Regions from separate parts of the Irregularibacter muris genome, predicted to be linked through region 2. Evidence: riboswitches for the same ligand, from Rfam matches in the RefSeq annotation. Region 2 holds a riboswitch; the other holds the start of a gene.
What was found. Region 2 has a riboswitch for cobalamin ahead of NSA47_RS05090 (ATP:cob(I)alamin adenosyltransferase). Riboswitches for the same ligand answer to the same signal wherever they lie in the genome.
Positions count from the first base shown of each region.

Region 1: linked by a shared signal. The riboswitch ahead of NSA47_RS04415 (prenyltransferase/squalene oxidase repeat-containing protein) and the one ahead of NSA47_RS05090 (ATP:cob(I)alamin adenosyltransferase) in region 2 are both predicted to bind cobalamin.

Region 1 covers NZ_JANKAS010000003.1:993-12,045, reverse strand. Annotated here, with positions in the region: gene recD2 (SF1B family DNA helicase RecD2) at 1-540, shown strand, start outside; gene NSA47_RS04450 (ComF family protein) at 553-1,290, shown strand; gene srtB (class B sortase) at 1,358-2,044, shown strand; gene NSA47_RS04440 (hypothetical protein) at 2,092-2,235, opposite strand; gene NSA47_RS04435 (ECF transporter S component) at 2,219-2,941, opposite strand; gene NSA47_RS04430 (ABC transporter ATP-binding protein) at 2,911-4,596, opposite strand; gene NSA47_RS04425 (energy-coupling factor transporter transmembrane component T) at 4,569-5,453, opposite strand; gene NSA47_RS04420 (DUF4430 domain-containing protein) at 5,497-6,357, opposite strand; gene NSA47_RS04415 (prenyltransferase/squalene oxidase repeat-containing protein) at 6,424-8,358, opposite strand; cobalamin riboswitch at 8,571-8,749, opposite strand; gene hpf (ribosome hibernation-promoting factor, HPF/YfiA family) at 9,455-9,985, shown strand; gene NSA47_RS04405 (hypothetical protein) at 9,969-10,109, shown strand; gene NSA47_RS04400 (sigma-54 interaction domain-containing protein) at 10,276-11,053, shown strand, end outside.
Region 2 covers NZ_JANKAS010000003.1:141,111-152,163, forward strand. Annotated here, with positions in the region: gene NSA47_RS05050 (LacI family DNA-binding transcriptional regulator) at 1-464, opposite strand, end outside; gene NSA47_RS05055 (amidohydrolase family protein) at 728-1,963, opposite strand; gene NSA47_RS05060 (DUF503 domain-containing protein) at 1,989-2,270, opposite strand; gene NSA47_RS05065 (threonine aldolase family protein) at 2,288-3,313, opposite strand; gene NSA47_RS05070 (ABC-F family ATP-binding cassette domain-containing protein) at 3,518-5,410, opposite strand; gene NSA47_RS05075 (exodeoxyribonuclease III) at 5,447-6,202, opposite strand; gene NSA47_RS05080 (hypothetical protein) at 6,468-7,010, opposite strand; gene NSA47_RS05085 (hypothetical protein) at 6,973-7,371, opposite strand; gene NSA47_RS05090 (ATP:cob(I)alamin adenosyltransferase) at 7,423-7,947, opposite strand; cobalamin riboswitch at 8,123-8,304, opposite strand; gene NSA47_RS05095 (GntR family transcriptional regulator) at 8,551-8,925, shown strand; gene NSA47_RS05100 (ABC transporter ATP-binding protein) at 8,928-9,776, shown strand; gene NSA47_RS05105 (ABC-2 transporter permease) at 9,778-10,386, shown strand; gene NSA47_RS05110 (ABC-2 transporter permease) at 10,399-11,053, shown strand, end outside.

The DNA of each region.
Region 1 (11,053 bases), 140 kb from region 2:
CAAGAAAAACTAAATTCACCCCATAAAAACAAGAAACAAAAGCAAATGGGGGAAGTTATCTTTCGAGAAGGGGATAAGGTCATGCAGATCAAAAACAACTATAATATTCGTTGGGAAAACATTGCCGATGGGGAGGAACTTAAAGGAGAAGGGGTTTTTAATGGAGACTTTGGGATAATAGAATCCATTGATTTAGAGGAGGGAAAACTAAGGGTAATATTCGATGAAGAAAAACTAGTGGAATATGAGTTTAACCAACTTGACGAATTAGAGCTGGCCTATGCCGTTACTGTGCACAAAAGCCAAGGAAGTGAGTTTTCTGTGGTGGTTATGCCCATGAGTTGGGGTCCTCCTATGTTATTGACTAGAAATCTTCTCTACACTGCTGTTACCCGAGCCAAGTCCTTGGTGGTCTTGGTAGGACTGGAAAAATATCTTTTAGATATGATTAAAAATAATCACATCAATAAACGCTATACCGGTCTAAGTCAACGTATCCGAGATAAGTTGAATTTTCTATTGAATGAACAGGAATTGTAAAGGGGGAAGACCATGGCCACTTTCCGCTATTTAAAAAATATTTTCCTTGAAACCATTTTCCCAAGGGATGGATATTGTCTTTTTTGTCATAAGCTTTTGCTGTTTGAAAGGGGGCCCTTTTGCTATCCCTGTGTGGAGAAAATTCCTTGGATAGGAGAAAAAAGATGCGTCAAATGCGGTAAGGAAGAGGGAAATGCAGATACCGGTCTTTGCCACGATTGCACCTTTTATGAGCAGGACTTTAAGCAAGGCATATCCTTATTCACCTATATTTTTGGGGGAAAGAAGATTATTCAGGAAATTAAATATGAGGGAAATATCAAGTTGGCAAGATGGGTAGGACGGGAAATGGCCAAACAGATAGGGACTATGCCTTGGCAGGATAATATTGATTTTATTATCCCCGTTCCCCTACATCCCAACCGATTAAAGGAAAGAGGGTTCAATCAAGCAGAAGAACTGGCCCGAGGGATAATATCCATAGTAGATATCAAGTTATTGAAAAATGGGTTAATGAGAACAAAGGATACCCCTCATCAAACCGACTTGACCAAGTGGGAGCGGCAGAAAAATATTGCAGGAGTTTTTAAAGTCAGTGATGAGCAATTATTAAAGGGGAAAACCTTATTGCTCATAGATGATGTTTATACTACGGGAGCAACCATTAATGCCTGTGCAAAAGTGCTAAAGACAGCAGGAGCAGGAGAAGTTTATTTTGCTACAGCTGCAGGAGGAAGGCAGATAGAATAGGAAACAGAAAAATATATAGAGAAAAGCAGGATTTTGGTGAAAGGCTTCATGAAAAGGAGAAGGAAGAGTGAGAAAGAGTTTATTGATTCTATCTATAGCAGGTTTATTATTTTCTTCTGGAATGATAATCAATTATTTTTATAAAAGCTTTCAAAACAAACAAACTGCCCAAGAATTATCTCAAATTTATCATACTCCAGGAAAAGGGGAAGAAGGCTTTAAAAAACTCCAAGGGGAAAATCAAAATATTATAGGTTGGATAGAGATTGAAGGGACGAAAATAGATTATCCAATAGTCCAGGGAGAGGATAATGATTTTTATTTAACCCATGATGTTGAAGGGAAAAAGTCTATTCACGGTTCCATTTTCATGGACTATAGAAATGATTTTTCCAAGGATCAAAATCTTATTGTCTATGGCCATCATATGAAGGATGGAACTATGTTTGAAAATTTGGTCCAGTATAAAAACAAGGATTTTTTTGATGAAAATAGAGAGTTTGATATAAATCTTCTAGGAGAAAAATCTACTTATGAAATTTTCGCAATTTCTGTCCTCAGCGGAAATGAAGATTACCTGAAAACCTCCTTTTCCTCAAAGGAAGAGTTTTTAGCTCATATACAAAAATTAAAAGACAATGCAAAATTTTATAGGGATATTGCTTTTGCAGGAGAGGAAGAAATCATTACCCTATCTACCTGTAGTTATGAATTTAAAGAGGCTAGAACTGTAGTACATGCACGAAAAAAATAAGCAAAGGGATTGCTTCTCCATGATTTATAGAAGGGCAATCCCTTGTTTTATTGAATGGAAAGAAGGAGTTGTAGGGGAATCTCCCCTGCCGCATTAGGAGGGTGGTGGAGAATAGCATTTTTGCCATCGTCGAAGGGAAAGGGTTCCCTAGCGGAAGCAGCTTTGCTACTATTTTTATTCCATAAGTCCATATTTGGTTTTCATCCTTTGTAACTTTTCTCCTAGGGGCCTGGAAAAAAGAAGGAGAAAAAACACATTAGAGAGGGCATAAATCACCATAAAGGGGAGGGCAGAGGCAATGGCGAAGATATATTTGTCCCAGGAAAATAAACCATCTATGGAGAGAACAAACCAAATATCCATTAAAAGAGAATAGAGTATGCCAGAGAATATGCCATAAAGACTTAAAATAATTTTATTTTGCATAATATTAAACTTTCCTAAAATCCCTGCTATAAACCCCATAAGTCCCCAGGAAAGCATTTGAAAAGGAGTCCAGGGACCTTGACCAAAAAACATGTTAGAAGCTATAGCCGATATGGCTCCAGTCAAAAAGCCTGTTTCTGGGCCCAAAGCTATTCCCGTAATGGCAGTGATGGCTGTAACAGGCTTAAATCCTGGTAGGACTGCAAAAATTAATCGCCCTGTAACGGAAATAGCTGACATCACAGCAATGACCATGACTTCTCGAGCCCTAGGTTTTCTCCTTTCAAATTGGAGAAAAAAAGGCACGCAGGCAAAAAAGGCAATGATAATCGAGATAAGATTATATTTTCTATCATTAAAAAGTTTGACGCCCAGGAGAATCACAATGGGTATACCCAATAGAAGGATTATCCAAGAGAGTAGCTGATATTTTTTTTTATTTAGATGACTTTTCTTTGATTGGACTTGCATGAATGAATCACATCCTCACAGGTAATGACATGGGGGAAGATATGTCTGGCCATTCGATTGGCTGCAGTGGTATAAAAATGGTTTTCTCGAAAGAAGGTAAAAACATCCTCTTGGGAGACGATATCCCCATCAAAGACCATAGCACAGCGATCAGAATATTGGGCAGAAAATTCAATATCGTGGCTCACCATAATAATGGTCACCCCCTGGGATTTTAATTGAAATAAAATCTCTGCAAATTCTCTTTTATAATAGGCGTCTATCCCTTTGGTAGGTTCATCCAAAAGGAGAATTTGAGGTTCTAATAATAATATTTTAGCTAAGGCTACCTTTTGTTGTTCTCCTCCGCTTAAATCATAGGGGTGTTTGGAAAGGAGTTCTTCAATGCCTAATTGTCGAATAATCTTTTGGGTTTTTTCCTGGGCCTCTATTTTAGAGTACTTCATTGCTTTGGTCATTTCTTTAAATTCTCTTTCTACAGAATTTTCCACAAAGATATTCTGAGGGTTTTGTGGCAGCATGGCCAAATTCCTATGATATAATTTTTTTTCTCCATATTTTTTTATATTTTTCCCCTTTAGGAGAACCTTTCCCCGATAGGGGTGATATAGACCGGATAAAAGACCGAGCACAGTGGTTTTGCCCACCCCATTTCCCCCTAAGATACTCAAAATTTCTCCCTGATAAGCCTTCAAGGAAAGGTTTTCCAATACATCAGGAAGATCTTTTTTGTACCTAAACCATACTTCTTTTAACTCTAGGACAACCTCTTTAGAAGAGTCCTTTTGTTTTTGGATCTCTATAGGAGCCGGGACAGGGGAAAAATTCTTAGAGAGCCAATCCCTACCTTGACGAAGGGTTAGGGGACAGGAATCTGAGCCATGGAGACCATTATACACTCTTATGGGGGTGGGAAGAGCCCAAAGCATAGGATGATGAGGGTTTTGAGAACTTTTTAAAATATCTCCCACTTTTTCGGGTTTGTCATAACCTATTAACTTTCCCTTATCTAGAAGGGCTACCCTGTCCGCATGGGAAAAAACCTCTTCTAATTGATGCTCCACCAAAAGAATGGTGAGGGATAATTCTTTATTGATTTTCACTAAAGTATTTATAAATTCTGAGGCCGCAATGGGATCTAGCTGGGAGGTGGGCTCGTCTAAGATCAAAACCTTAGGGTTCATCACCATGATAGAGGCTAGGTTTAATAATTGTTTCTGGCCTCCAGATAAATCGGCGGTGCTTTTTCTATACCAATTTTGAATGCCGAAAAAACTTGCCATTTCAGCTACCCTTCGGCGAATTATAGAGGAGGGTAGACCCAAGTTTTCCAAGCCAAAGGCTAATTCATGCCATACTTTATCTGTGACAATTTGATGATCAGGATTTTGCATGACAAATCCAATGTCAGAAGCCAAGGTTCTTTCATCTATCTCTTGGATATTTATCCCTTGATAAAAGAGTTCTCCTGTTTTTTCTCCATGGGGAGCGAGATCTTTTTTTAGATGCTTTAATAAAGTACTTTTGCCACAACCAGTGCTACCGCATAAAACAATGAATTCCCCCTCTTCTATAGAAAGGGAAATATCATCTAAGGTTTTCTTTGCCTGAAGGGGATAAGAAAAACTTAAATTTTGGATATGGATAAACGCCATGTCATTTCCTCCTTACTTTCAACCACTACAGGTAATATCATGAGTACAAAATAACAAAAATAGAAAAATAGGGCGAGGGGAGAAAACTCTAAGGGAGAGACATAGGGATAATAGAGAAAAGAAGAACAACCTAAGGTTTCTCCTAAAATAATGAGGCCTCCCAAGAGAAGGGTGATTCCTAAGAAAAGACCGTCTCTTTTGGAAAATCGAAATAGGGAATAGGAAGAACGGGGTTTTAAACCATATCCCCTAGCCTTCATAGAGTCCGCCGTATCTATAGCATTTTCTAAAGCCCAGGTAATTAAGATGGACAGGATACGCATACCACTTTTCCCCCGTTTTAAGATACTTCCTGAAGTGATATACATCCCTAAGGTTTTTTGAGAGTTAGTGATGAGCTGTATCTGGTGTTTAAACTTAGGGACCAATCGTAAAGTCATGGATAAAACAAGGGCCATAGAGGGGAGGAAGGGGCCAAAGAGACAAATAAACTTATCCGATGTCATGAACTCATGATAACAGCCAAACCAAAAAAGCACTGTCAGGATCATGGTCGCCATACCCAGGCCATAAAGGATGGCTTCTAGAGTGATGGGATTATGATTCATATAAAACAATGGAGTAACCCCTTTATGATTAAAGAGAGGATTACTAAGGGCAATGAGGAGAAAAACAGGGATGGAAAAGAATATGCTTTTTTTAAGGGCAGATATCCCCTTTAAACTTCCTAAAAAGAGGATAGAAGAAAAAAGAGATATGCCTAGATAAACAGGGTGCATATAAAACATAGAGAATAAAATCACTAGAGTAAAATAGGAAAATAACACAATGGGATGATAAGATGCAAAAGCGCTCATTTTTTCCCCTCCTTTTTAGAAATGAATTTTTTTACCAATCTTCTCATAAATCCCTTCCTAAATCACAGGTATAATTCCATTGAATATGGTCACCATTTTTTACCTTTTTGACACTGGCCCCTATATTAGGATAACTGCCATTGACATTGTACATCCATCCACTTAAGTCTCCACAGCTAAATTCATAGATATTATTGATTCCTTGGATATAGACACTACCATATTGGTTTTTGTCTGCCCCTTGATATTCCATATGAATTCTAGATTTACGAGTGGCCTTAACCAAAATATCAAAGACACTTTCTCCCTCCTTTAAAGGAAATTTGGTTTTCTTTAGAATCACCCCATTAGAAGGAACAAACTTTTCGCTCTTTAAAGCAGGATCTAATTTATCATAGTTTTTCAATATAGTATCTACCCGAATCTCTAGAGTGACATATTGCGGAGAGTCTTCTTTGGGAGGAGTAGAAGGCTTAGATGTATTTTTGTTGGGTGAAGTTGGTTTTGGGGTTGAAGTATTGGTATTTTTATTGTCGGTTGTATCTCCATTTCCTTTAGAAGAAGAGGGAGTTGTTGAAGAATTCTTTGTGGAATTTGATGTTTTACTTTTTTCAGATATTGATTTTACTGGTGCTGTTTTCTTATCTGAAGAAGCTTCTGTTTTGGAAGCCTTGTCCTTAGAAGATTCATCCTGGGTTTTAGAGGAAGGTTTATCCTCCTTCTGGGCAGAAGAAGTATCCTTTTCTATACTATTGGAGGAATCTTTCGATGTATCTGAAAGATTTTCTTGGCTTACAGCATCCTCAGCTTTGTGATACTCCTCTACAGATTGGATTTTACAACCCGTAAAGAGGGAAAAAAGAAGAAATACAATAAGAGTAAAAATAAAGAGTTTGTTTTTCATGGCTACCCTCCTATAATTGCTCCTAAGGCAAGTTACCCTTGCCCTAGGAGATTTAAAACATAAAAATTAGTGACGATCTTGGGACAGAGCATTTTTTTTCTGAAAGACCAAGTAGGAAGTGGTTCCTAAGGATGAAATGAATAACAATAGGGGAAGGAATAGATATTGATCCCCAGTTTTTGGATTATTTCCTTTGGTATTGCCTTGGTTATTGTCTGAACCAGCCAAAATAGGGCTTTTGTTTTCTGACTCTTCTATCTCACCCTTATCTTGAGGTTTTGGATTTTCAGGGGAAGGATTTTTCCCTTCGGTTTTAGGAATTTCTGTATCCTCTTGATCTTCCTGATCTTTCTTTTCTTCTTCTTTGGCCTTTTGCTCTTCTAATTCATCTATTTTATTTTTAGCATCTAATACTTCGGCATAATGTTGTACATACTCTCGATCCTCAGGGGATAAAGACTCATAGTCTTTCATAATGGCTAAGATAGCTTCTTTATGTTCCAGGGTAATGTCCTCTATATCTCCAGGAAGATTCCAGATGGCCTCTTCAATGGATTGAATAAGGTTTTCAGTTTTGACTATTTTTTCCCGGGAAGCCAGTAAAATATCTTTATTAGTAACTTGATTCTGATAGTATTCAGGGAGTTGTAGATATCGATTATAAGCTCCCATTACCTGTACCTTGTCCTTTAAAGAAAGACTAGATAGAGAGGGGAAGGCATTGATTTGGGCGATTAATTCTTCCACATCTTTTTCTCCTACAGAGGGCAAATACATTTCTTTTCCTATCCTATTCCAAGTGGACTCTCCACTTTGTAAATCTACTAGGGCTACCAGAGCTTGTTTGGTGGACATACCAATAGCTCCATCAGACTGTTTACTCCATTTAAAGGATCCATCTTCTTTTTGAAATGCCAATAGAGCATCTAATGCGGTATTTCCATTTTTAATCCATGGGCTTTGAGGGCTAAGTAGATCTTCGCCCACAGCGACAAGGCCTTGGATTACACAGGCTTGGGAATTTGCGTTTTCTCCTGCTCCCCATCCACCTGTGTCAGGAAAGCTACCATTGTCATCTTGGATACTATGTAGATAAGCTAAAGCTTTATCTATAGATGCATTTACCCTTGGATAATCACGATATTGTGATAAAACTATTAAAGCCCAACCAACATAATCAGGCTTGCTAAAAGGTGAAAAAGTACCATCTGATTTTTGCTGGGATAACAAACTATTTAAGGCTTTTTCTTTATTTTCTTGGTTCCACATTCCTACATCAGCGCCTAATTTTTCTCCGGCATCTAGGAGTAACATGGCAAAGATATGCTTGCCTGGGGTAGAGAAGAGTCCACTATCATTCTGCTGGGTGGATAGTTCGGCAAATAAATTTCTGCCCCATATTGTAGAAGGGTCTTTACCAAGAGCCAATAAACTATATCCATAATAAATATAATCATTACTCGTAGTATTTGCTTTTAAATCAGGATCTGTAGATACCCATGCCTGCTCTGGCCAAGGGGTGTTATTTAAATTTTCTCCAGCACCCCATAGGCCAACATAAGTTTCCCACGCTCCACTAGGAGATTGGGGAGGATTGGCTTTATAATAGTCTACTGTCTTTTTTAATGCTTCTTCTAAAGAGGGAGTAGATGGCTCTTCATTGTCTTCTGTGGAATTTTCTGAGAACAAGGAAACCGTTTCCTGCTCCTTTATAGCCTTTACCTCACTAGTTTCTTCTAGGCTTTTTTCTTCATCTATAGGTGATGGGGTGCTTTCTTCTTCTTTAATTTCCATTTCCTCTATGGGAGTAGAAGTAAGAGGTTCTTCAGTTTCTTCTAAGTTCTCTTCTTCTAAGCCCTCCATAGGAGTTTCATTCTCTTCTATTATTTCCCCTGTGCCCTCTGAAGCAAAGACAAAACTGGGGGCTAGGATGGAGATCATCATCATTAAAACAACTAACAAAGAAATACTTTTTTTCAACCAAGATTTGCAAAGTTTCATTTTTTTCCTCCTAAATTTTATAGTCATTCAGAACTTTAAGTTGTACTGGGCCATCCTCCTTTCCATAGATAGGTGGCTATTTCTTGTAGGGGAAGAAAAAAGGCTCTTTTTCCCACAGGGAAAAAGAGCCTTTTAAAAAGAAAAAGACCAATAGCAAAGATTGGTCTCAGAGACAAAATATGTAAAAGTACCCAATCCTTCCCTCCGAAGGAATAGCATGAATATTTGAGGCAGGTCTCCTGACTTGCAGCTTTTATCCTATATCCCTTCCCGGTTTTCAGTGGTATGATATAGGCATAACTACTCACAGTAGCGGGGGCTGTAAGGGTTTTTCACCCTTTTCCCTTTTCATTCATTCTTTAAAATGAACACCTTAAATATTGTTATTCAATTATTGTTTTCATCTTACCATAGAATATAGGAGAATACTAGTCCATTTATATGAGAAAAAAATTTGAAAAAAGAATAAATAAAGTTTATAATAGGATAGACATATGTATCTAGGTCTGTGGTTGAAAGTCGATGCCAGTCGCAGGCGAAACGATCCACGTAAGGTAATCAAAATGAATTACTGATCATGGTGCGGCTTAGAAGTAAGACCAGCCAGTAATAAAACTGAGAGAAGAATGGTGAGGGTAACCCCCAAGCTAACCTTCCAGCTGGCGAGTGTGGGGGAAAAAACCAGGTCAGCTAAATACATATGTAAGCAAGAGCGTGTAAGGGTACACGCTTTTTTCTTGCAAAAAATGTAGAAAAAGGGAGAGGGACTATCCACCTTTTTAACATCTTTTCCACAGAATAAACACCCTATTCCCAACTTATCAACAGGGTTATCCACTTTATCCACAGATAAAATGTCCACAACTATGGAGTTATCCACGTTATTCACATAACAACTTGGCAGAAAATTGTCGATATTTGTATAAGTTTATTTAAAAAGTTTTTCATCCCATGATTGATAGGCTTTTCCCTGGGTATAATAAAGGATATACAAGCAGTATTTACAGACTCTAAATTTGTACAAGATCATAAAGGAATTTAGAGGAAGAAGATAGAATACTATTGTATAGAAAGGCATTGAAAGGAGTTGTTGAAGATGCGTATGACAATTAGTGGAAAAAACATGGTCGTTACAGAGGGGATCAGAGAGGTGCTAGAAAGGAAACTCAAAAAGTTAAACAAATATTTTGATCCTTCTACCGAGGTAATTGCTACCTTTAGCGTCGAAAAAAACAGACATATTTTAGAAATCACTATTCCTATCAATGGTGCAATCATAAGGGCAGAGGAATCAACTGATGATATGTACTCAACGATTGACAATGTAACAGAGAAATTAGAAAGACAAATTAGAAAACATAGAACAAAAATAGAAAAAAAGACAAAAAGTGGTACTTTTAAATTTGATCCAACAGAGTTTATCTCCGAAAAGGAAAAGGAAAGTAAACCTGAAATTGTAAGAACCAAAAGATTTGCCATGAAACCAATGCCCGTAGAAGAAGCTATTCTTCAAATGGAATTATTAGGACATAACTTCTTTGTATTCTCTAACGGAGAAACCGATGACATTAATGTGATATATAAAAGAAAAGATGGAAACTACGGATTAATTGAACCTACTTTTTAAGGAAATCAATAGAGAACCTAACAATAAATCCTTGGATATTGACTTTATCCAAGGATTTATTATTAGGATAAAGAAAAAGTCTAGCCTAGCTTCTGTGAATTCCATCTTAGAAGCAACACGATGATACTTTCCATAGGATAAAACAATCGGTTTCAAGTTATACAGCAAGTTATACAGCAAGTTATACAGCAAGTTATACAGTTTGTATTCAAAATCCTATCCTTTTGTTATAATAAAAAGAAGACAAATAGTAGTACTCAATATTATATTTCAGCGGGGGAATGTTAAAGATGGATCAATTAAAAGATATGCTTCTAGGTTCTCTTCCTATTATTGCTAGGGTCACCACTGGATATGCAGCCCTTACCTATAAAAATGGTGAAAGAATAATGACCATAGATTCTCAAGGAAATGAGAAGCATAATCTTAGAGGAGTTTTTTATGAACTAGCCAAAAAGTCCGCAGAGAAGCAAAAAGCGGTATACGGAATGTCTCAATTGGAAGATGGAGCAGAGACCTGGTGCATTCCTATAGGAGATTATGTTTTGTGTTGCAGTAATGTAGAACGGGTGAACTACAGGAATTCTCTTAAAAAGTCTATTATAGATACTCTGCCCTTTATCGCCAGAGTGGCGGGGGGAGAAGCTGTGGTATTTGATTTTGAAGGAAAGAGGTTAGCCTCAGTCAATGCCAATGGAGAAGTAAATGATAAATTCATTGGCACCATAAGTAAAGATGCCAATGAAGCCATGAGTAAACAAAAACCAATTATTGGAGAATCCAATTATATTGATGGGGCAAGTGCCGTGCGAATACCCCTAGGAGAAAGCTTTGGTTTTGGGTTTAACAATGAAAACCATGTAGAAAAAAGCCATAGCCTGATGAACGAAATGAAAAAATATCAGGATGCAAAATATAATTTTTCGGATATTATCGGGAAATCTAGAGAAATCCAAAGAGCAAAGGAAATTGCTCATATTGCCACCCAATCCAATTCAAATGTATTGATTCTAGGAGAAACGGGCACAGGCAAGGAAGTCTTTGCTCAATCCATTCATAATGCCAGCA
Region 2 (11,053 bases):
ATTGCATAGTCCCTATCAATTAACACAATAGGCATTCTATATTTTCGAGATTCTCTAGCAATGTCTTTTCGGTCTGCAGAATGGGCAAATATAATCCCATCTACCATTTTTTCTGTTAAAATGTCAATATACTTATCTTCCTGTTCTAAGTTATCATCTGTATTACAAATAATGATGCTATATCGTGCCTGCCTTGCCTTATCTTCCGCACCCCTGGCAATCTCCGGGAAAAATGGATTTACAATATCTGGTAATACCAACCCTAAGGTTCTGCTCTGTCTGGTCACAAGACTTCTCGCCATTGAATTGGGAATATAATCTTTCTCCTTAGCAATTTCTAATACCTTTTCCCGAGTTGCTTGGCTAATGCTTTTATCCTTGTTATTAAATATCATAGAAACTGTGGCAATGGAAACCCCAGCCTCCTTGGCAATTTCTTTAATGGTTACCGGCTTTTTTGTCATAATGATCTTCTACTTTCTTTTTCATTATTAGGTTAAACGTTTAACCCACCTTTATTATACTGTAAAGTTCCAAAATTTACAATAAATAAATAACCCTAATTTTCTACAAAATCCCCCAAAAACTATAGGAAAATGACTATGGTCACTTTAGGGCTATAGAAGGGCCCCCTTACTCACAAGAATTAACTATCCTATATTTAAAAAAGAGCAGCCTCCCCCTAGGGGTGGACTGCTCTTTAGATGTTTCTTCACGATTATTTTATCTATAGAAGTATTTCCCTATTGCTTTGACTTCTAGCTACAACTTTGCCCCCTTTAATGGTATAAAGTCTATCGGGCTGAAGCCTTATGGCATCTCGGGGTGTCTTTGCATCTATAATGACGATATCTGCGATATTCCCTTCTTCTATTCCATAATTTTTCACGCCCAAGATTTTGGCAGCATCTTGGGTAATCATATCAAAGACTTTTTCTATTTCCTGGGGTAAACTCATTTGAGCTGCATGGGCAGTAACTAAAGCGACTTCTAGCATATCTGCCTTTCCAAAGGGGTAGAAGGTATCTTTGACACAATCTTGTCCAAAGCTTACATTGATTCCTGCCTCCAATAGTTCCTTGACTCGAGTAATCCCTCGTCTTATAGGCTGTTTATCCTTTCTCCCTTGAAGCATTAGGTTAGTAACTGGATTGGTAATCATATGAATACCGGCCTTTTTCACTTTGTCAATGACATAGCTGGCATAGTGGTCATCATAGGCCGCTAGGGCGCAAGTATGGCCTGCGGTAACTCTTCCTTGCCATCCTCTTTTTATGGTCTCATCGGCCAGCATTTCTAAAGTTCTGTAAAAGGGATCATCGGTTTCGTCCACATGCATATCCACATCTGCATTATACTTTTCCGCAATATCAAAGCAGATTTCAATATGTTTTTTACTGTCTTCCGGAGTATTCTCATTGGCAGGCATGCCCCCTACAATATCTGCCCCCATTTCCATAGCTTCTTCCATGAGTTTTTCACAACCGGGATCTTTGATTATTCCTTCCTGGGGAAAGGCTATGGTTTGAATATCCATAATGTCTTTATATTTCTCTTTGGTAGCAAGTACTCCTTCTAGGGGTTTTAACTTTCCTATGGTATCTATATCCACATGAGTTCTCATGCGAGTGGTGCCGTTTAATACCCCCATTTTGATTACCTGGCCTGCTCTTTCTACCACATCCTCAGTAGTATAATTTTTCTTTTTATCCCAAATAATTTCAATAGCCTCTGTGAGGGTACCGGTTTTATTCTCCCGTACTACATCTACGATATTGACTTTATCTAAATGGATATGGGGATCAATAAAAGCTGGGGTGGTTAGATTCCCCTTGGCATCTATTTCTTCTTTGGCCTTGACTTCCAGCCTCTCTGCTAGGGCTGTGATTTTCCCCTCTTGAATTCCCATATCCCATAGTCCTTCTTTGTTTCTAAGCCTTGCATTACGAATTATAAGATCCATATTTCTTCCCCCTTTATATTATTTCCTACAGGATCTCCACAGCAGAGTCCATAATTTCCAACCGATGATCTTTTTCTATAAAATCTATTATCTTCTCTACCGTCTTTCTTGCCTGTATCTGACTTAAAGATACACAGGCAAAACCTATTTCTGCCCTTTGCCAAATGTCTTGTTGATCTGCTTCAATAATGGAAACATTGAACCTAGCTTTTATTCTTTCCATCACGCTTTTCACAACACTTCTTTTTTCTTTAAGAGAATGGGCCTCTTGAATTCTACATTCTAAGGTACAAATCCCGACAAACATAGATTCACCCCCTATTTTTATCTATTTTTCTTGAAGAATTCGATTAAGGCATCTACACTTTCCTCTGTGGTAGCCCAAGAGGTAACAAGCCTTATTACTGTCCTGTCCTTGTCCAGCTTTTCTTGTACTGTGTATTTAAATTCCTTTGATAACTTTTCCAGTAAAGTATTGGGTAGTGTGATAAATAGCTGATTGGAGACAGGCTTCTCATAAAAGGTATAATCCAAGGCTTCTAATGAACTGGCTATTTTCTCTGCCATTTTATTGGCGTGCCTTGCCAGGTCGAAGTACAGATTATCTTGGAACAGGGCTTCAAATTGGATGCCTAAGACAAATCCTTTAGCCATCATAGCTCCTCGTTGCTTCATTAGGATACGAAAATCTGTCTTGAGCTCATCCCTAAGAATAACAATAGCTTCTCCTAATAATGCACCGTTTTTGGTGCCGCCAATATAGAAAACATCCACTAACCTTGCAATGTCCTTTAATGCTAAATCATTGGCTTCACTCATCAAAGCTGAACCAAGGCGGGCACCGTCCATAAAGAGAAGTAAGTCTTTTTCCTTGCAGATAGCATGAAGAGCTTCTAATTCTGCCTTAGAATATAAGCTTCCCAACTCGGTAGAGTTGGATATATATACCATCTTTGGTTGAGGTGTATACTCTTCAGCGTTTTCCTCAAGGGCTCTCTGTATTTCATAGGGTGTAAGTTTCCCTTCTTTACAGGGCACACTAATAACCTTATGTCCAGTTGCCTCTATAGCCCCTGATTCATGACCTGTGATATGGCCGGTATCCGCAGAAATCACACATTGGTGGGGACGAAGAAAGGAACCAATCACAAGAAGATTACTTTGGGTACCTCCAGGAATAAAATGAATATCTGCATCTTCCCTTTCCATAGCCTTTTTCATATATTCCTTTGCTTTTTCACTGTGAATATCTTGCCCATATCCTCCATTTTGTTCTAAATTTGCTTTGATCATGAGATCTAGAACCTGTGGATGGGCTCCCTCACTATAATCATTCATAAAACTGTACATATTCATCTCCCCATTCATCAAATTTTGGATTCACTTATTCTCCATACTTTTTTAATTTTATTATTTATCTACTATCATTAGATGTAGCAGCTATCCTTCTAGAAATTCATTATTCATTTTGTTTGCCCTTCACTTGACTTATAAAACATATCCTCTACCCTCTCTTGGGTTCTTATGGAAATTTACCTATTCCTATCCCTTTTCCTATTGTCCAATTTTTTCAGCTAATTCATTGAGATATACCCATCTTTGCATTTTCTCTTCTAGAGCTGTTTCCAGCTTAGACTTCTCTTCTGTCAATTCCTGAAGAAGGATATAATCAGTCGTTGTTTGCCCCATTTGTGCTTCTACTTTTTCTATTTTATCCTCTAATTCTGTAATCTCATCATCTATGGTTTCATATTCTCTTTGTTCTTTATAAGTAAATTTTAAAGGTTTTTCTTTATTCCTTTTGTAAGAGATATTGACCTTTTTCTCCTTAGGACTCTTTTCTTTGTCTTGACTGTCTTCTTCAAGATTATCTTTTTGGGACAATAAAAACTCAGTATAATTCCCCGTATGTTGTTCTATCTCTCCCTGCTCCTTAAATAAGAATATTTTTTCGGTTATTTTATCTAGGAAATATCTATCGTGAGATACCGCAATCACCGCCCCTGGAAAACCTTCTAAATAGTCCTCTAAAATGGTCAAGGTTTCTATATCCAGATCATTGGTAGGTTCATCTAATAAAAGTACATTAGGCGCCTCCATCAATACTCTTAAAAGGTGCAGTCTTCTTTTTTCTCCCCCAGAAAGTTTGGAAATATAGGTCCATTGTAGGGTACCATCAAATAAAAATCTTTCCATCATTTGAGAGGCGGTTATTTTATCTCCCTGGGCAGTTTCTATATATTCTGCTGCGTCTTTGATATATTCTATGGCCCTAAGCTTTTCATCAATATGATAGCTTTCCTGGGAAAATAGACCGATCTTTACGGTTTCACCACTTTCTACCCTACCGGTATCTGGCTTTATTTTACCTGCTAGAATGTTGATTAAGGTAGATTTTCCTTTGCCATTTGCTCCTATGATGCCTACTCTGTCATCCCTTAAAAGAGTATAGCTGAAATCTTGGATGACCTTTTTATCTCCAAAGCTTTTTGAGATATTGATTGCTTCTATTACTTTTCGTCCTAGTCTTGTAGCTCCTACAGATAACTCCATCTTTTCTGTATTTAGGTTTGTTTTTCCCTCTTTGAGCTTTTCAAATCTCCCTATTCTTGCCTTTTGCTTGGTGGTTCTAGCCTTAGCCCCTGTTCTTATCCATTTTAACTCTTTATTATACAATTGCTGTCTTTTTTGCTCTAAAGAACTCTGTAATTGCTCTCGTTCCATTTTCTTTTCTAAAAAATACTGATAGTTTCCTTGATACTCATAGAGCTTTCCCTTATCCAATTCTATAATTTTGTTCACGATTCTATCTAGAAAATACCGGTCATGGGTAATCATCAAGAGAGAACCCTTTCGATTATTTAGATATCCCTCTAACCAATCAATGGAGTCATCATCTAAATGGTTGGTAGGCTCATCTAAGATCAGTAAATCGCTGGGTTTAATCAAAGCCGATGCCAGGGCTATTCTTTTTTTCTGCCCCCCAGATAGCTTTCCCACTATGGCTTTAAAATCTGTAATGCCTAATTTTGTAAGGATGGTCTTGGCCTCACTTTCTAATTCCCAGGCATTCAAAGCATCCATTTGCTGACTTAGTCTAATGATTTCCTCACTGGACGTCCTTGGGGACTCTAAGGCTTTATTGTACTCTCTAATGATCTCCATTTCCTTGGCACTTCCTTGAAATACCTGCTCTAAAACTGTAGATTCCTGATCAAAATAAGGATTTTGGCTCAGGTATTCAATCCTGACGTCGTTCCCTTTAATAATTCTTCCATCCTCTGCTGCCTCTTGTCCTATAAGTACCTTGAGCAAAGTGCTTTTCCCTGTGCCATTAATGCCAATCAGTCCAATTTTATCCCCTTCGTGTATTCCAAAACTTATATGATGAAATAGCTCTTTTTCGCTATATTTTTTTGATATATTCTCTACACTTAATAAGTTCACAACGATTCCTCCTGCCATTTTCAAGGCTTTTAATGGCTATATTTCTAATGTCAAAACAATGGGACAGTGATCGCTTCCTAAAACTTCTGAATGAATCTCACTATCCTTTAATGAATCTTTTAATCTTTCTGATACAATGAAATAGTCAATTCTCCAACCAACATTTCTATCTCTAGCCTGTCTCATATAAGACCACCAAGTATAAGCATCTTCCCTCTCGGGATAAAAATATCTAAAGGTATCAATGTACTTGGACTCTAATAGCTTTGTCATTTTTTCCCGTTCCTCTATAGTAAAGCCTGCATTTTTTGTATTGCTTTTAGGGTTTCTTAAATCAATTTCTTTATGGGCAACATTTAAGTCACCGCATAGAATTAAAGGTTTTTCTTTATCTAATTCATTTAAATACTGTCTAAATTCCTCTTCCCATTCCATTCTATACGCTAATCTTGCAAGACCTCTTTGGGAATTTGGAGTATAGCAAGTTATCATGAAAAAGTCTTCAAACTCTAGGGTAATGACTCGCCCTTCTTTGTCATGCTCCTCCCTATCTATTCCATATCTTACCGACAAAGGTTTATGTTTTGTGAAAATAGCTGTACCGGAGTATCCCTTTTTCTCTGCATAATTCCAGTACATATCATATCCTTCTAAGTCCAAATCTATTTGACCTTCTTGTAGTTTTATTTCCTGTAAACAGAAAATATCTGCATCCACTTCCTTAAAATAATCCATAAATCCTTTATTCATACAGGCCCTAAGACCATTGACATTCCACGATACCATCTTCACTTTCATCTCTCCTTTCCATCATAAGCCTATTGTATCAATGTCTTCCCCAAGGAACAAGAGGGAAAAGAAACAAGGAGCCTAGAATTTCTGCTTTAAGAAAGTTTGGTCCCTTACTAGCAAGACCTCCTTTCCTGCATTAAGAAAAAAGTGTGCAATATGCACACTTTTCATGGGAAAGGAAGATATGAAGATGGCTAAAAATAAATTATTTTAGAGATAAAGCATCTATTATTTTCTTTTGAAATAAAGACCTGTTTCTGTGTCCTTAGTCTAGAATTATTCTTTTTCCTTGATGGGAAATGACCTTTTGTAAAGGCTTAAAAAGTATTAATATTAGGATAAAGTTGGAGACTCCGTGAATGATATCAAAGGGCAATCCCCTTACCCAATAGGTAATGCCATAGGCCCAACCATAGAAAAAGGATTCTGCCACAGCGAAAAATGCTCCAAAACCTAATCCATAAATCCCGCCTAAGATGGCAAAGCCATATTCACTTTTTACCTTCTTTCCTAAGGTTCCTGATAGCACCACCAACAACGGCCAAACAAAGTAATATACGATTAGCCATGTACTAAATCCATAAATAAATATTTCCGTGGTGGTAAAGATGAGCGATACTAGGAAAGTCCTCTTTATTCCAAAGACATTGGCATAAATAATAAAAAGCAAGGTCACAATTTCCACATTAGGAATAAAGGATAAGGCTAATTTCCCCCCTGTAATGGTAGCACTGAGTAGCCCGATTAGGGCAATATCCTTGGCTCTCATTTTAGAATTTTTGTAGCTCAAATTTGTAATGTTCTCCATCCATTATAGGGATTTCCTGGGGGCCTGTTTCTGCTTCTTTCCCATCTACGGTGATATAAAAATACTCACTTTCGCTCTCCTTAGCCTCATAATTCATCAGTCCTGTAACCATTGTACCAAAATCATATTTCGTAAAGGTTGCTCCTAACTCTTCTTCATGTTCTTGCAAAAGGGCCAGTAGGAATTCGTGATCTGTAGTATAGGTAAATTCTTTATCTACCCCTTCTTTTTCATTAACCACTTGTATGACTACCTTTTTTTCTCCTTCTACTCCCTTGGGAGACAGGAATGTATTGTAACCTACAAATAATAATACCGCTACTAATAAAACGCCAATAATAATGCCTACTTTTTTATTCATCTTTACTTTTCCTCCTTTTTATTTTGAAGTGGTGAAGTTTGTGCTGTTTTCTTATATTTTTAATTCATAACTTTTGGATGTAAATAATTTGTTCTCCTCTTTATCTAAAATATTGACATAAAGGCTTAGTATATATAAGAAGTTGGCCGATAAATTGGTAAAGGAAAAAAGTATAGAGGGGACTTCCTTTTCCTCTCGATGAATTTTATTCAGTAGCCTGACCACTTCCTTGGCTTTATGTCTAGCAATATTTATCTGACAGGACAGATAGGACCCCGTAGGCAAAGTGAAATGTTTAATCTTTATATCGGCCTGATACTCTTGATACAATTTGTGCAGTTTCTCCAAGTCCTCCTTCTCCACCGCTAACTTTCCTCTTAAGGAACCGTTAACGTGAAGGGACATTTCACATAACCATAATACATCTTCCTGTAAATTTCTAGGATAGTTCTCCTGTTTTGCTATAGAGTGCACCAATCCCAGATAACTACTTAATCCATCGGTCAATACTTCAAAATCACAGAACATACTTTTCTCTGGCATAAAAGTATAACATACTTCATCAAATTTCCCCATGATCTACCTCCTTCAATAAATATAAGCCATCAGCTGCTACTTCATTTGTTTTCCTGCCAACAGAAAAAACCCTTTCCACCTCACGGGAAAGGGTTTTTTCTCTGTATTCTATGGTATATATAGAATGTTATCTTCTGGTCACCATGAACAACACTTCATATCCCGTGAAGTTTCCAATTGTTCCTTCATATAGGCAGGTCTTCCGGCTCAGTACAAAAACTGTTTTTGCCTTCCCAGTTTCCCAGTGGCTAGTAAAAACAGCACATACTATACTTTACGGCGGCGGGACCGCACAGGACTTTAACCTGTTTCCCTTTTCATGCATATCTTCATGCAACCTATTTGACTTATTAACTTGTCTTATAACTCATTATATTCCCATACTTTCAAAAATACAACTAAATTTTTACAAGAAAGCGGCCAAGGTCGCTCCAGTGATATAGAAAAGCTTGGTTCCTTGCTAGCAAGGCAAACTTTTCTCTTTTCTTCTCTATCTCTTTTCAAAAAACTTATTGACAAAAAAGTATATATTTTCTATACTGTTAATATAATATATATACAGTATAGTCACACTATACACAGCTGTGTAGAAGGAGGGTTGTCATGGGAATTATGATATCCAATTCTTCCAATGAACCTATTTATCAACAGATTGCCGGTCAAATTAAAGGCATGATCATAAGGGGCCATCTACAAGAGGGAGATGCTTTGCCTTCTATTCGAGGCCTTGCCAGGGATTTGCAAATATCAGTGATTACCACCAAAAGAGCCTATGAGGAATTGGAGAAAGAAGGTTTTATCCAAACCATGCAAGGAAAGGGTTCCTTTGTGGCCATGCAGAACAAAGAACTTTTACGGGAAAAGAAATTAAAGATTATAGAAGAAAAACTTTTGGAAGTGGTCAAAGAAAGTAAATTATTAGGGTTAAGTCATCAAGAAGTTCAAGAAATGCTACAGATTTTATTTCAGGAGGTATAGAGATGTTACAAGTAGAGAATTTATCCAAATCCTTTAAAAATTTCAATTTAGACAATGTATCTTTTCACTTAGAACCAGGGTATATTATGGGTTTTATCGGACCCAATGGGGCTGGGAAAACCACCACCATTAAACTCATCATGAATCTTTTGAAAAAAGATGAGGGTAAAATTAAAATTTTTGGAAAAGACAATGTACAACAGGAGAAAGAAATCAAAGATCGGATAGGTTTTGTCTATGATTCCTCTTATTTTTATGAAGATTTATCTATAAAACAAATGAAGGATATTATTTCCCCTTTTTATAGTCATTGGGTAGAAGACACCTTTCAAAAGTATTTAAAAAGATTTGACTTGGACCCAAAGCAGAAAATAAAGAAATTATCTAAGGGGATGAAGATGAAGTTCTCTCTTAGCCTTGCCCTCTCCCACCAGGCAGAATTGATTATCATGGATGAACCCACCTCGGGTCTAGATCCTGTTTTTCGAAGAGAGATTTTAGATATTTTATACGATATTATTCAAGATGAAAATAAATCTATTTTCTTTTCTACCCACATCACCACAGATTTAGAAAAGATTGCCGATTATATTACCTTTATCAATAAAGGGAGAATAATATTCTCTAAGTCTAAGGATGAAATTCTAGAATCTTTTAAAATTGTAAAAGGAGCACCCCATCTTTTAGATGCCTCCATTCGAAAAAACTTTATCTCCCTTAGGGAAACTAAAGTTGGATTTGAGGGATTGACAGAAAGTCCAAGAATCATACAAAATACCCTAAAAGATAAAGTAATAATAGAAAAACCTAGTCTAGAAGACATTATGGTTTATATGGTAAGGGGGGAATAACATGTTTGCGTTGATTAAAAAGGATCTTATTTTAAGTTTTGGGAATAAACAAACTTATTTTTTATTGCTGTTCTATCCTCTATTGCTCTTGTTTATCACGGGCATGGAAAACCCTGGGATTATGATATTTGCCTGTGTTTCTACCTTTACGTTTTTACTCCCTCTGATTTCCTTTGCCTATGAGGAACTTCTGGATTCAAATATGCTTTTGGGTTCCTTGCCGATAAAAAGATGGGAAGTAGTGGTCAATAAATATATCTTTGCTCTGATTGTTTTTGGGCTTTCTATTCCTTATACCTATTTGTATATGAGCATTTTAAATTTTTTAGGATTTAACATTCTGGAGTTTTTCCATATATCTCTTATAAAAGATGTTTCTTTTTTCTCTTTATTCTCACTATCTATTGCTATACCCTTACATTATATATTCCCTTCTAAAATTGCTCGTTTAGCCCATGTTTTTATTTATATTCTGCTGACTAACCATTTTGTTCTGCAGGGTTCTACTACATTGCTTAAAGGGATTCAATCTCCTCTTTTAGGGATAGGGATATTTCTATTGTCTTTGGGGATCTCTATTGCGCTATATCAATCTAAGGATGTTTATTAGGAGGTGTTATTTTTGAAAGCATTAATCTGGAAAGATCTCCAGCTATTAAAATATGTAAACTTTATTATAGGGATAGTCGGTATCCTCTTTACCTTTGTTATTATGTCTCAAGAGGTATTCTTCATCTCCCAACTGGCTTATGCCTTTCTTGCCTTTGTTTTTCCCTATGTGGCTTCCATGTTTTTGTCTCAACATGAGAGTAAAAGCCAAGGAGATGTCGTTGTCAATTCTCTTCCGGTGAAAAGAAGAGAAATTGTAAAGGCCAGATATTATACCCTAGGGGTATACTCATTGGGCATTAACATCCTTATGTTTGTTTTGAGTACCTTGATTGGTGTATTTATGTCCGATAGCTTTAGGGGAAGCCCATCTTCTATATTTACCATTTTTTTGGCTATAGCTTTTACGCTGATTTTCTTTTCCCTTTATTTACCTTTCCAATATTATAGTCAAGGAAAAGTACAAATCTTTAATGGGATTTTTTATCTACTCCTTATGTTAATTCCCAATATCCTTAGAAGATATGGACAAAAAATCATGACAACAAAATTCTTCAATGTATTAGTGTCCCTAGACTTCGTGATATTAAGCTTTGTTCTTTTGCTCTTTTCTCTACTTCTCTACGCTCTATCCTTTGGTATCTCTACAATAATATATAAAAACAAAG